Regions from separate parts of the Pseudomonas gorinensis genome, predicted to be linked through region 1. Evidence: riboswitches for the same ligand, from Rfam matches in the RefSeq annotation. Region 1 holds a riboswitch; each other region holds the start of a gene.
What was found. Region 1 has a riboswitch for cobalamin ahead of cobW (cobalamin biosynthesis protein CobW). Riboswitches for the same ligand answer to the same signal wherever they lie in the genome.

Region 2: another riboswitch for cobalamin. It lies ahead of AB7933_RS23150 (ABC transporter substrate-binding protein); the one in region 1 lies ahead of cobW (cobalamin biosynthesis protein CobW).
Region 3: another riboswitch for cobalamin. It lies ahead of cobO (cob(I)yrinic acid a,c-diamide adenosyltransferase); the one in region 1 lies ahead of cobW (cobalamin biosynthesis protein CobW).

The regions. Positions count from the first base shown of each region.
Region 1 is NZ_CP167125.1:3,375,397-3,379,848, reverse strand. Features, by position in the region: gene cobN (cobaltochelatase subunit CobN) at 1-900, opposite strand, end outside; gene cobW (cobalamin biosynthesis protein CobW) at 904-1,965, opposite strand; cobalamin riboswitch at 2,058-2,257, opposite strand; cobalamin riboswitch at 2,299-2,503, shown strand; gene AB7933_RS15435 (CbtB domain-containing protein) at 2,600-2,788, shown strand; gene AB7933_RS15430 (CbtA family protein) at 2,800-3,504, shown strand; gene AB7933_RS15425 (cobalamin biosynthesis protein) at 3,501-3,893, shown strand; gene cobM (precorrin-4 C(11)-methyltransferase) at 3,964-4,452, shown strand, end outside.
Region 2 is NZ_CP167125.1:5,113,793-5,118,244, reverse strand. Features, by position in the region: gene AB7933_RS23160 (ABC transporter ATP-binding protein) at 1-668, opposite strand, end outside; gene AB7933_RS23155 (FecCD family ABC transporter permease) at 665-1,669, opposite strand; gene AB7933_RS23150 (ABC transporter substrate-binding protein) at 1,666-2,676, opposite strand; cobalamin riboswitch at 2,791-2,985, opposite strand; gene AB7933_RS23145 (DNA/RNA non-specific endonuclease) at 3,068-3,997, opposite strand; gene AB7933_RS23140 (M4 family metallopeptidase) at 4,130-4,452, shown strand, end outside.
Region 3 is NZ_CP167125.1:5,399,217-5,403,668, forward strand. Features, by position in the region: gene bluB (5,6-dimethylbenzimidazole synthase) at 1-645, opposite strand, end outside; gene AB7933_RS24405 (cobyrinate a,c-diamide synthase) at 638-1,960, opposite strand; gene cobO (cob(I)yrinic acid a,c-diamide adenosyltransferase) at 1,957-2,568, opposite strand; cobalamin riboswitch at 2,648-2,896, opposite strand; gene AB7933_RS24415 (PQQ-dependent sugar dehydrogenase) at 2,996-4,309, shown strand; gene AB7933_RS24420 (C40 family peptidase) at 4,381-4,452, opposite strand, start outside.

The DNA.
Region 1 (4,452 bases):
CCAGCCGGGCTGGTTGTCCTGGGCGCAGATCGCCTGGATCACCGGGATATTGCGGCGAAACGGGCGTAGATGGGGGGCTTCGGGGCTGGATTGGGCAAAGCCGGTGGTGTTCAGAATCACCGCCGCATTGACTTCATCCAGCCAATCCTCGACCACCGCCAGGCAGCCGGGCTCTTTCAAACTGGCCACCGCCACCGGCAACGGGTTAAGGCCCGCTGCCTGCAAACGCTGGCAGAACACATCGATAAAGCCGGTATTGGCCGCCTGCAAATGAGAGCGATAGAACAGCACCGCCGCCACCGGAAACTCCGGGTGCCACTCCATTTGCCAATCATTGAGGCGGGCATTGGCTTGATGCGGGTGATAAATCGCAGTACGCGGCAGAGTGTGTGGCTCGGCCCAGGCGTAGTCACGCTGCAGATAAGCGCTGGCCAGGCAGCGATAAAAATCCAGGGCATTGCCCAGGCCACCCTGGCGCAGGTACTGCCACAAGCGGTCGCGTGCCTCAGCGGCCACGGTGCTGAGGCCACTGAGTTCCGGGTCCGGGCGATCATCACCGGGCACCAGGATCAACGTGACGCCGCGCTCGGCCAGTGCCACCAGGCGCTCGATACCGTAGCGCCAATACCCGATGCCACCATGCAGCGAAATCAGGATGACCTTGGCATGGCGCAGCACTTCATCGACATACAGATCGACCGAGGCGTGGTTCTGCACCTGCATGGGGTTGGCCAGGCGCAGGCTCGGGTAGTCCTCGGGCAACTGCTGGGCGGCTTCGGCCAGCAGCGCCAGGCTGGAATCGCCGCTGCACAGAATCACCAGCTCGGCGGGGGTTTGCCCCAGGTCGGCGATATTGTCGTCCGCGACGAAGCCGCCGGGTTGAGTCCTGAGCAGGTGCATGGGTTAAACGTTGAGCGCTGCGCGCAATTGCGCTTCGAGGCCCGCCGCGTCCAGCGCCTGGCCGATCAGCACCAGGCGCGTGATGCGCGCCTCGTCGGCCCCCCAGGCGCGGTCGAAGTGCTTGTCGAAACGCGTGCCCACGCCCTGGATCAGCAGGCGCATCGGCTTGTTCGGAATCGCCGCGAAGCCTTTGACACGCAGGATGCCGTGCTGCACCACCAACTGGGTCAGCGCGTCGAGCAACAGTGCCTCATCGGCCTGGGGCAGGTCGATGGAGATGGAGTCGAACGCGTCGTGATCGTGGTCGTCTTCACCGTCATGGTGATGATCGTGATGGCTGTGGCGGCCGTCGATATGCTCTTCGGAGCCAGCGCCCAGGCCGATCAGCACGTCCAGGGGCAGGCGACCGCTGCTGGCTTCGACGATCTTCACCGCGGGTGGCAGCTCTTCGGCGACTTCCAGGCGCACGCGGGCCAGGTCCTCGGGGCTGATCATGTCGCACTTGTTGAGGATCACCAGGTCGGCGCTGGCCAACTGGTCGGCGAACAGTTCATGCAACGGCGATTCGTGGTCCAGGTTCGGATCAAGCTTGCGCTGGGCGTCGACCTGGTCCGGGAAGGCGGCGAAGGTGCCGGCGGCCACCGCCGGGCTGTCGACCACGGTGATCACCGCGTCGACGGTGCAGGCGCTGCGGATTTCCGGCCATTGGAAGGCTTGCACCAGGGGCTTGGGCAAGGCCAGGCCAGAGGTTTCGATGAGGATATGGTCGAGGTCGCCGCGACGGGCCACCAGTTCGCGCATCACCGGAAAGAACTCTTCCTGCACGGTGCAGCACAGGCAGCCGTTCGCCAGTTCATACACGCGGCCGTTGGCTTCTTCCTCGGTGCAACCGATCGAGCATTGCTTGAGGATCTCACCGTCAATGCCCAACTCGCCGAATTCGTTGACGATCACCGCAATGCGACGGCCCTGGGCGTTGTCGAGCATGTGGCGCAGCAAGGTGGTTTTGCCCGAGCCGAGAAAGCCGGTAACGATAGTGACGGGAAGTTTGGCCAGTGTTTTCATCGGATGCCCTTGGGGGCGGGCATACGGGACGATAGGCCCTGCGTGGCGCGCAGCAGCAGATTTCGTCACCGGATCACCCCGCCCGGTTGAATTGGAAAATCGGTTGCGAGGCAGGTCTCCTGGCTTGGGGCTTGCGGGTCTTGCGACCGGCGCTGGCTGCGCCTTCCCGCCGCAATGGCAGTGGCGTGGCAGTCAGATAAACCCTTCACAGTTGCGGGGGCAGCCGCGGCTTGAACCGCGTTCCCTTCTTAGCTTCGGCCTGGGCCGAAGAACCTCGAAGGTGCAAGGCTACAGGGGCTCGGTCAATTTGACTACCGTCGCTCTGCATGCTTTCCTACACGCCTTGTTTCGGGTGCCCTTCACAGGGTGAAACGGGAAACCGGTGAGTCATAGCCTTATGACCAGTCCGGTGCTGCCCCCGCAACGGTAAGCGAGTGAAGCGTCAGATCCACTGTGCCTGTACGGCATGGGAAGGCGACGCTTTATAGACCCAGTGTCCCTCGCAAGCCCGGAGACCGGCCCGAATAACATCAGATAACAAACCCGCGGTGGGCGGGCGCTGTTAAAACCCTGCGTGCCCGGCTCGCGGGGTTTGCATGCGCTCGTTTCACCCTGAACACGATAGGGACGCGCCATGTCGATCATCAGCAGCACTTCGCACACCGCCAGCAGTACCGCCACCCTCAGCCAACGCCTGACCGCCGCCATCGGCGCCTCGATCCTGGGCGCGTGCCTGGTGTATTTCGCCGGGTTCTCGCATATCGAGGCGGTGCACAACGCAGCCCACGATACCCGCCACAGCGCCGCGTTCCCGTGCCACTGAGACCTGCCGACATGATCAAACGTATTGCGCAAACCGCAGGGTTCACCGGCTTGCTGGCCGCCCTGCTGCTGACACTGCTGCAAAGCTTCTGGGTCGCTCCGCTGATTCTGCAGGCGGAAACCTTCGAAAAGGCCCCGGCCGCGACTGAAGTCGTGCACGAGCATGCCGCTGGCGCCGCTGCGCACACCCATGACGCCGAAGCCTGGGAACCGGAAGACGGCTGGCAGCGCGTGCTGTCGACCACCGGCGGCAACCTGGTGGTCGCCGTCGGCTTCGCCCTGATGCTGGCCGGCCTCTATACCCTGCGCGCACCGACCCGCACGGCCCAAGGCTTGCTGTGGGGCCTGGCCGGCTACGCGACCTTTGTGTTGGCGCCGACCCTGGGCCTGCCGCCCGAGCTGCCGGGCACGGCCGCCGCCGACCTGGCGCAACGCCAGATCTGGTGGATCGGCACGGCCGCCTCCACTGCGGCCGGTATTGCGCTGTTGGTGTTCGGTGGCAACTGGCTGCTTAAAGGGCTGGGCGTGGCGATCCTCGTGGTGCCTCACGTAATCGGCGCCCCGCAGCCGCAAGTGCATTCGATGCTGGCGCCAGAGGCACTGGAAGCACAATTCAAGATCGCCTCGCAGTTGACCAACGTCGCCTTCTGGCTGGCCCTGGGCCTGATCAGCGCCTGGTTGTTTCGCCGCAACCGCGACGATCAATACTCGGCATGAAACTAGCGGTCGGCCTCGGTTGCCAGCGGGGCTGCGAATTGCACGCCCTGCTGGCGCTGTTTGACACGGCCCTCGCCGAAGCGGGTATCGAGCGCCAGCACATCACCGCACTGGCGAGTCTCGACCGCAAACAGGACGAGCCGGGGTTACTGGCCCTGGCGCATAGGTTGAACCTGCCATTGCAGTGCTTCAGCGCCGAACAGTTGGCCGCGTATGAAGGCCGTCTGAGCCATAAATCAGCGGTCGCCTTTGCCCACACCGGCTGTTACGGCATCGCCGAAAGCGCCGCCCTGGCCCTGGCCGAACAGCTCTCCCCAGGCCCTGCCCGCTTGCTGATCACCCGCAAGAAAACCGCCCAGGCCACCTTTGCATTGGCCTGCGCCGGCTGAAAAATCGATAATTGCGTCTTCCGATCATGAGCAATCTTCATGCTCGCCCGTTTTTCGACAGGAATCCTCCATGACCGTCTACTTCATCGGTGCCGGCCCCGGCGACCCGGAATTGATCACTGTCAAAGGCCAACGGCTGATCCGCAGTTGCCCGGTGATCATCTATGCCGGTTCGCTGGTACCGGCGGCCGTGCTGGAGGGGCATCAAGCGCAACTGGTGGTCAACAGCGCCGAACTGCACCTGGAGCAGATCATCGAGCTGATCAAGACCGCCCACGCCAACGGCCAGGATGTGGCGCGGGTGCATTCCGGCGATCCGAGCCTGTATGGGGCGATCGGCGAGCAGATTCGTCATCTGCGCGAGCTGGGCATCCCGTTCCAGATCATTCCGGGCGTGACCGCAGTCGCCGCCTGTGCCGCGCTGCTGGAGGCCGAACTGACCTTGCCGGACATCGCCCAGAGCGTAATCCTGACCCGTTACGCCGATAAAACCCGCATGCCGGCCGGCGAGGACTTCGACAGCCTGGCCCGCCACGGCACCACCATGGCGATCCACCTG
Region 2 (4,452 bases), 1.7 Mb from region 1:
AGCACCTCCAGCGGTTTGCCCAGTGCCACCAATCGCCCATGATCCAGCACGGCCAGGCGGTCACAGGTCAGTGCCTGGTTGAGGTCGTGCAGGGCGATCAAGGTGGTGACGGGTAATGCCTGCACGCCTTTCAAGATCGTCAGTTGATGCTGGATGTCCAGGTGATTGGTCGGCTCATCCAGCAACAGGATCTGTGGCCGTTGCGCGAGGGCGCGGGCGATGTGCACGCGTTGGCGCTCACCGCCGGAGAGGCTGCGCCAGGCGCGTTGGCTCAGGTGGGTGGCGTCGACGTCGTGCAGGGCCTGGCGCACGATGCGATCGTCTTCGCTGGACCACGGGCTCAGCGCCGACAACCACGGTGTGCGGCCCAGTGCCACGGCGTCGAATACGCGGATGGCATCGTCGGTGTCGGCCTGTTGTTCCACCACCGCCAGGCGTTGTGCGATGGCGCGGCGGGACAGCGCGCCCAAACGCTCACCACCCAGGTGCACCTCGCCGCTGGCCGGTGCGCGCAAGCCGGCGAGCAGTTTGAGCAGGGTCGATTTGCCGGAGCCGTTCGGCCCGACGATACCCAAGGTTTCCCCCGACTGGACTTGCAGGTGAATATCGCGCAGCAACTGGGCCTCTCGCACCTTGAAGCCCAGGGCCGTGCAGCTCAGCACCGTCATCGCGCATTCCTCCGGCCGATCAGGATCAGCGCAAATACCGGCGCGCCGACGAGTGCGGTGACCACGCCCACCGGAATGACCTGGCCCTTGATCAAGGTGCGTGACAGCACATCGGCTGTAATCAAAAACAATGCGCCTCCCAAGGCGCTGGCCGGCAGCAGGCGTGAGTGCCCGGTACCGAGCAACAGGCGTGCGGCGTGAGGGATGACCAGGCCGACAAAACCAATGGAGCCGACAATCGACACCATCACCGCGGTGACCAACGCCGCGCAGCCCACCAGCACAAATTGCACGCGGCGCACCGGGATGCCGAGGGACGCCGCCGAGTCGCTGCCGAAGGTGAATGCATCCAGTGCGCGGCGGTGCCACAGGCACACCGCCAACCCCGCGACGGCCACCGGTACCGCCAGCCACACCGACGACCAACGCACGCCGCTGAGATTACCCAGCAACCAGAACAGGATGCCGCGCGCCTGTTCGGAGCTGGCGGACTTGGTGATCAGGAACGCGGTCAGCGCGTTGAACAGCTGCGAACCGGCGATGCCTGCCAGGATGATCTGGCCGGTGCCGCTCGACGACCCGCTGGCCCGGGCGAGCAAAATCACCAGCGCAAACGCCGCCATCGCCCCGGCAAAGGCGCCGGCGGACAGCGAGATCAAGCCACCGCCGACCCCCATCAGCACCACCAGCACCGCGCCGGTCGAGGCACCGGCGCTGATGCCAAGCAGGTAGGGATCGGCCAAGGGGTTGCGCAACAACGACTGCAGAATCACCCCGCATGTGGCCAGCCCCGCACCGCAGGCGGCGGCGACCAGCGTGCGAGTGAGGCGATAGTTCCACACCACGCCTTCGTCGATAGGGTCCAGCGCGTAGCCGGCGGCCCACAGTTTATTAGCCAACACCTGGAGCACTACCTGCGGCTCGATGGCGGTTTCGCCGATGGCTACGCCGGCCAGTATGGCGATCAACAGCAGCGCCAGGGCGAGAAGCGTTCTGCTCATTTGGGCAGGTCGTAGCTGTCGATGGCGCTCGCCAGTTGGTCGAGCCCATCGAAAGTACGCACGCTGGCCTGTAGGGCCATGGCGTCGAGGATGATGATGCGGTTGTGTTTCACCGCGTCCATGTTGCGTGTCACCGGGTCGCTGCGCAGGAAGGCCAGTTTCTGTTCGTAGTTGTCGGCCGGGTAGCGGCGGCGGTCCATGCGCGCGATCACCAGGAAGGTGGGGTTGGCTTTGGCGAGGGTTTCCCAGCCGACGGCGGGCCACTCTTCATCGGACTGCACCACGTTGTGCAAGCCGAGGGTTTGCAGCATGAATTCGGGGACACCCTTGTGGCCGGCCACATAGGGATCGCTGGCCATTTCGGCGCTGGAGAACCACACCAGCGCACTGGCCTGCTTGAGGCCCTTGTTGCGGGCGGTGGCGACGGACTTGGCCAGGCGCGCCTTGAGCGCCTCGTTCAGTTGCTGGCCGCGGTCCGGCACGTCGAAAATCTCGGCCAGTTGGCTGATGCTTTTATAAATGGTGTCGATGCGGAACGGCTCCAGGCGTGTGCCGTCGGCGCCCACCAGGTTGTTCTTGCCTTCGCAGTCGGACGGCAGCAGGTAGGTGGGGATCTTCAATTCATGAAACTGCTCGCGGGTGCCGACCACGCCTTGTGGGCCAACCACCCATTCCAACTCGGCGGCCACCAGTTGCGGGCGCTTGGCAATGACCGCTTCGAAGCTTGGCTCATTGTTGGCCAGGCGCTCGATGGTGTCGTTCTGTGCCTTGAACTGCGGCAACACGTTGTTGAACCACAACGCCGTGCCGACCACTGTGTTGCCCACACCCAGGGCGTAGAGCATCTCGGTCGCCGCCTGGCCAATGGTTACGCTGCGGGCGGGCGCTTGCTGAAAGGTCAGAGTGCTGCCGCAGTTCTCCAGCGTCAGCGGGTAGTGGGTGGGCGTCGCCTGGGCCAGGGCACAGAAGCCCAGGCCGGTGAGCAGGGCGGTAACGCGTGGCAGCATGGGGCAATCTCCTGGGAGCCGTACGTGGAACTGGGGAGGTACGGTTCGGAAATACGCCCTCGGACGCTGCGGTGGAGGCAGCCAAGGATGTCCTTCCCGGACACCCCGCCGGTTAGTGGTTTTACTGGGCCGGCAGGTCTCCTGACTGATGCGTCGTCACCCGGCTCCAGCCTTCCCGGAGGGTATCCAGTGGCGTTGAGGAGCAGGCTCGGCATCTACAGTTGCGGGGGCAGTTCCGATTGACGCGGGGGTACCGCGCTTCGGATTCCCTATTAGTCCCGTTTGGGAACCGGCGCGGTATGGTAGTCGATTGGGCTGGGGAGGGGGAACCGAATGGCGGCTTTCTGTAGGCGCGTGCAGGCTCGCGCCCACATAAAGCCGCGGTAGCCGGTCAGAGGCGTATATCTTCAGGGCCGCGGATCAGTGCTTCAATTCGCGTCCCCGTTGCGCGCTCTTCATTGCTGAAACCGTCGTAGTCGGCCAGGTTGGCGAAACGGATGCCGGTCAATTGCTCGATCTGGATCACACTGCGCCGGTAGGTCCGCAGTTGGCCAAATACCAGATCAAGCTGACCGAGTTCACGGCTCTGGTCGATCATGTAGGCGCTGGCAGAGGGCTTGCCGTCGTCGCCGAGGTAGGCCACCACTTTCCAGAATGCCTTGGGGATTTTCACGCCGCGGTAGACACGGTCGTCATCGGCCAACACCGGGCCGGTAAACACCGTGGCCCGGGCCTTCCAGCGTTGTGTGTTGTCGAGAATGTAGTCTTCGAGCTCCAGCCAGGTCTTCTGGTTGAACCCGCTCATCTGCGGCGAGCAATTGGTGAAATGGAACGTATCGAGGTTGGCGGTGTTGGCCTCGTCGCCCCAGTTGGGATCCTGTCGTCGCACCAGGTGGCCGCGATCCAGGCCGTTGTTGGTGTAGAGCTCGTCGCCAATCTGCGCGCTGATGGGCAGGCGGCCGTCGTAGGCCCAGGTGTCGTTGCTGCGAACGATATCCACCGCCTGTCCGCCGTCGATATTCACGCCCACATAGAGCGCCATCCGTCGGGAACGTGACAGGGTCACCGAGAAATGCGTGTAGTCCAGGCGCAGCGGCTGGACGTCAGTTGCCAATGCCTCATCCACCGTGGGCCACGGCACGGCGAAGCCGCTGAGAAAGTCGGGTGCGTAGCCACGCCGGTCCTGCAAATCCTTGGCGGGCGTCACACGGGGCGTCGCCGCCCTGGCTTCCATCAGGCTGGGGGTGGCCGGGATCAACGGGCGTAGATCGACGAGCCGGGGGCGGTGGGTCAGGTCAATTTTGGCTTTGCGTGCTGGCATCGCGAGTTCCTCGCAGTCTTGGGTAAACACGACTGCAACACAGGTTCATGACAATTAGGGCCAGGTGCCCGCAGCAGGGCTATCCTGAACCGGTGACCCGGACGTTCATTACCCGCCAAAAGGAGCCAGCCCATGTGTGTTCGCCACCCGCGCCAGGCGATTTTCTGCCTGATCCCGCCTTACATCCTCGACCAGATCGCGCGTAACGGTAATAAAACGCAACGGGACGTCGCGCTACGTACCCGCGCCAAGGACAGCACGTTCCGCTCGTTGCGCATGGTCGCCGAGCCCGCTCATGGCCCGGCCCGTATGGCCTTGGCCATGGGCGCCGGCAAACGGCGTTCGATCTACGGCGCCGAGGGCACGGATAGCCTGCCAGGCAAGCTGATCCGCGGCGAAGGGCAGCCCGCCAGCGGCGATGCGGCGGTAGACGAAGCTTATGACGGTTTGGGCGC
Region 3 (4,452 bases), 2.0 Mb from region 1:
ACTTGCTCCCCACACATTCTCATACAACATGTCACTCAGCGGACGCGGTTCGGTCCAGCCTTCGAGCTGCAGCATCGGGGCCGGGTAGAAGGCGTCGACCGGCCCCAGGCACAGCACCGCCAGGGGTTTCGCGCCAGGCGGCAAACCCAGCAGGTCGGCCAGGGCCCGGGGTTCGAACAGCGAGACCCAGCCCATGCCCAAGCCCTCGACGCGCGCGGCCAGCCACAGATTCTGAATCGCGCAGGCCAGGGAGGCCATGTCCATTTCCGGCAAGGTACGTCGCCCGAAGATATGCCGCTCGCGATCGTCCATCAGCGCCGCCACCAGCACTTCGGCGCAGTCATGGATGCCTTCGACCTTGAGCTTCATGAATTCATCGGAGCGCTCGCCCAAGGCTTCGGCGGTGCGTATACGTTCTTCCTCCACCAGTTGCTGGATCTGCCCTCGTAACTGGCGGTCGCTGATGCGGATAAAGCGCCAGGGCTGCATCAGGCCGACGCTGGGCGCCTGGTGCGCGGCCTGGAGCAGGCGATGCAGCAAGTGCGGGGCCACCGTGCCGCCGGTGAAATGGCGCATGTCGCGGCGTTCGGCGATGGCGCGGTAAACGGCGTCGCGCTCGGCCGGGGGGAAAGCGTTGTCACTCATGGGACTGGGCTGACTCAAGGTCGGGCGCAAACAGCGCAGCAACCGCACGGGGATTGGAGGGGAAGTAGAAGTGCACGTAGGAAGCGGTCATCCGCCCTTGCCGATACACCGCCTCGGCACCCCGCCCGCCGTTGGGGCTCAAGCCACGGGCGATCGGTTGCCAGTCGGTGCTGGTCAGGGAATGGTGGTAGGTGTGCCCGCGCAATACGCCTTCCGGCAACTCGACGCTTTGCAGGGCAAGGGCCGCCAGTTTCTTCTGCATCACCGCATCCCCCTGCAACAGGCCGACCAGCTCGGCACGGGTGCCGTCGACATCGGTGAGCGAGTCCAGCAGGTAGAGCATGCCGCCACACTCGGCAAGCAAGGGTTTACCGGCAGCATGATGGGCACGGATGGCATCGAGCATCGAGGTGTTTTCCGCCAGCGCCTGGTGATGCAGCTCCGGGTACCCGCCTGGCAGATAGAGGCTGTCGGCCTCGGGCACTTGGCGATCATGAATCGGTGAGAAAAAGCGCAACTCGGCCCCCATCGCCCGCAATAGATCCAGGCTGGCGCCATAGGTGAAGGCAAAGGCTTCGTCACGGGCCACGGCGATGCGCACACCGGCGAGCAGCGGTTCGGCTTCGATCACTTCAGGCGCGGCGAAGGTCACCGGCGGCGGCAAGGCAACTTCACAACTGTTGCCCAGGGCCTGGGCAGCGGCGTCCAGGCGTACGTCGAGGTCATTCAGTTCGCTGGCTTGCACCAGGCCAAGATGGCGGCTGGGCAACTCAATCCCGGTTTCACGGGACAACGCGCCGTACCAGCGCAGGCCTTCGGTGAGGCTCCCTTCGAGCAGTTGCGCATGGCGCAAGGTGCCGACACGGTTGGCCAACACACCGGCAAACGGCAAGTCCGGCTGATAACGCGCCAGGCCCAGGGCCAGGGCACCGAAGGTCTGGGCCATGGCGGTGCCGTCGATCACCGCCAGCACCGGCACACCGAAGTGCCGCGCCAGGTCGGCGCTGGACGGCGTACCGTCAAACAGGCCCATGACGCCTTCGATCAGGATCAGGTCGGCCTCCCCTGCCGCTTCCCACAGCAAGCGACGACTTTCCTGCTCGCCAACCATCCACATATCCAACTGATACACCGGCGCACCGCTGGCGCGTTCGTGGATCATCGGGTCGAGGAAGTCCGGGCCGCATTTGAACACGCGTACTTTGCGCCCCAGGTTGCGGTGCAAACGGGCCAGCGCAGCGGTGACCGTGGTTTTGCCCTGGCCGGACGCCGGTGCGGCGATCAGTACGGCCGGACAATGACGGGGCTGATTCAAAGTTCGACGCCCTTCTGTGCCTTGATACCGGCCTGGAACGCGTGCTTGAGCATGCCCATTTCGGTGACGGTGTCACCCATCTCGATCAACTCCGGCTTGGCGCCACGGCCGGTAACCACCACGTGCTGCATCGGCGGACGGGCTTGCAGGTCGCTCAATACCTGGTCCAGGTCGAGGTAGCCATGCTTGAGGGCGATGTTCAGCTCATCCAGCACCACTAGGCCGATGCTCGGGTCTTGCAGCAGTTCGCGAGACACGGCCCAGGCGGCCTCGGCGGCGGCGATGTCGCGCTGGCGGTCCTGGGTTTCCCAGGTGAAGCCTTCGCCCATGACGTGAAAGCGCACTTGTTCGGGGAAGCGCCGGAAGAACAATTCTTCGCCGGTGCTGTTACGGCCTTTGATGAACTGCACCACGCCGCACTGCATGCCGTGGCCCATGGCGCGCGCGAGCATGCCGAACGCAGAGCTGCTTTTGCCTTTGCCGTTGCCGGTCAGCACCAGCAGCAAACCGCATTCGTTCGGGGAATTGGCAATGCGCTCGTCAATCACGGCTTTTTTGCGCAGCATGCGCGCCAGGTGGCGTTCGTCGCGGTCGGGGGAATCGGTCATGGCAGCTCTCCGTTGGGGCTGGACAAAAACGGCGGGCAGGAAAAAACAAAAACAGACAGCCAAGCATCGCCCACCGTGATGCTGTTGGATGATCCAGGCCGGTCTCCGGACTCATGAGTGGCTCGCTTTATAGAAAGCAGGCCGACGCTGCGCCTTCCCATATCGCAGCGCGATACAGTGGCCAATAGCACCGTCTTGACTCATTTACCGTTGCGGGGGCAGCGCCGGAATTGCGGCAACACTGTGTACAAGTGCGCTCACTCACCGGCTTCCCTGTTTCACTCAGTCGACCCTTGGGTCACAGAGCACCTGAAACAAGTCGCGAAGGTTAGTGGGTTGGGGGGGGAGCGTCAATTAAAGCTGGCCTTGCACTTGAACCATCGTGCCGCAGCACTCCTCTACCCTTACAGGCATTCAGGAGAAAACCATGCATAAAACAAGACTCACCCTACTGATCATGGTCGCAGGCACCCTCGCTGCCTGCGGAGAAAGCTCGACCTTGAAGGTATCGGATGGCACCGGCCCTTCGCCCCAACTGCCAGAGCCCAACAAGACCCTGATCCCCACCGTGAATATCGCCCCAGCCATTGGCTGGCCTGCTGGCATGAAGCCAACCGCCGCCGCGGGCACCCAGGTGACAGCGTTCGCCGAAGGCCTGGATCACCCTCGCTGGCTGTATGTGCTACCCAATGGCGATGTGTTGGTGGCCGAAACCAATGCGCCGCCCAAGCCGGACGACGCCAAGGGTATTCGCGGCTGGGTAATGGAAAAGGTCATGGGCCGCGCCGGTGCCGGTGTGCCCAGCCCGAACCGCATCACCTTGCTGCGCGATGCCGATCACGATGGCGTCGCCGAGACCCGCACGGTCTTCCTGGAGAATCTCAACTCGCCGTTCGGCATGACCCTGGTGGGCAACGACCTCTACGTGGCCGACTCAGACAAGCTGCTGCGCTTTCCCTATCAACCGGGCGAAACCGCAATCACGCAGGCCGGCACCACGGTGGTCGACCTGCCGGGCGGCAGCATCAACCACCACTGGACGAAAAACGTGGTGGCCAGCAAGGACGGCAGCAAGTTGTATGTGAGCGTCGGTTCCAACAGCAACGTCGGCGAGAACGGCCTGGAAGCGGAACAAGGTCGGGCGGCGATCTGGGAAGTCGATCGCGCCAGTGGCCAGCACCGGATTTTCACTTCGGGCCTGCGCAACCCCAACGGCATGGCCTGGGAACCGCAGAGCGGCAAGCTGTGGACCGCGGTCAACGAGCGCGATGAGATCGGCAGCGACCTGGTGCCGGACTACATCACCTCGGTCAAGGATGGCGCGTTTTATGGCTGGCCATTCAGCTACTACGGGCAACATGTGGATGTGCGTGTCACACCACAGGACCCGGCCCTGGTCGCCAAGGCGGTCGCGCCAGACTACGCCGTCGGCCCGCATACCGCTTCGCTGGGGCTGACCTTCGCCGAAGGCAGCAAATTACCTGCACCGTTCGTCAACGGCGCCTTTATCGGCCAGCACGGGTCATGGAACCGCAAGCCGCACAGTGGCTACAAGGTGATCTTTGTGCCGTTCGAAGGTGGCAAACCCAAGGGGCAGCCAGTGGACGTGCTGACCGGGTTCCTCGACAAGGATGAGAACGCTATGGGCCGGCCGGTGGGTGTGGTGATCGATCAGCAGGGGGACCTGCTGGTGGCGGATGATGTGGGGAATAAGGTGTGGCGGGTGTCTGCAGTTAAGTAACTTTTCTCAAGACCACCACAAAAAATATGGGAGGGAGCTTGCTGCCTCCCACATTGGGTTCGGTTTCTGGCTTAGGGATTGCGGGCCAAGTGCTCAGCCGGCAACACGCGCTTGGCACTCAGGTAGGCGTTCTGCCAATAGGC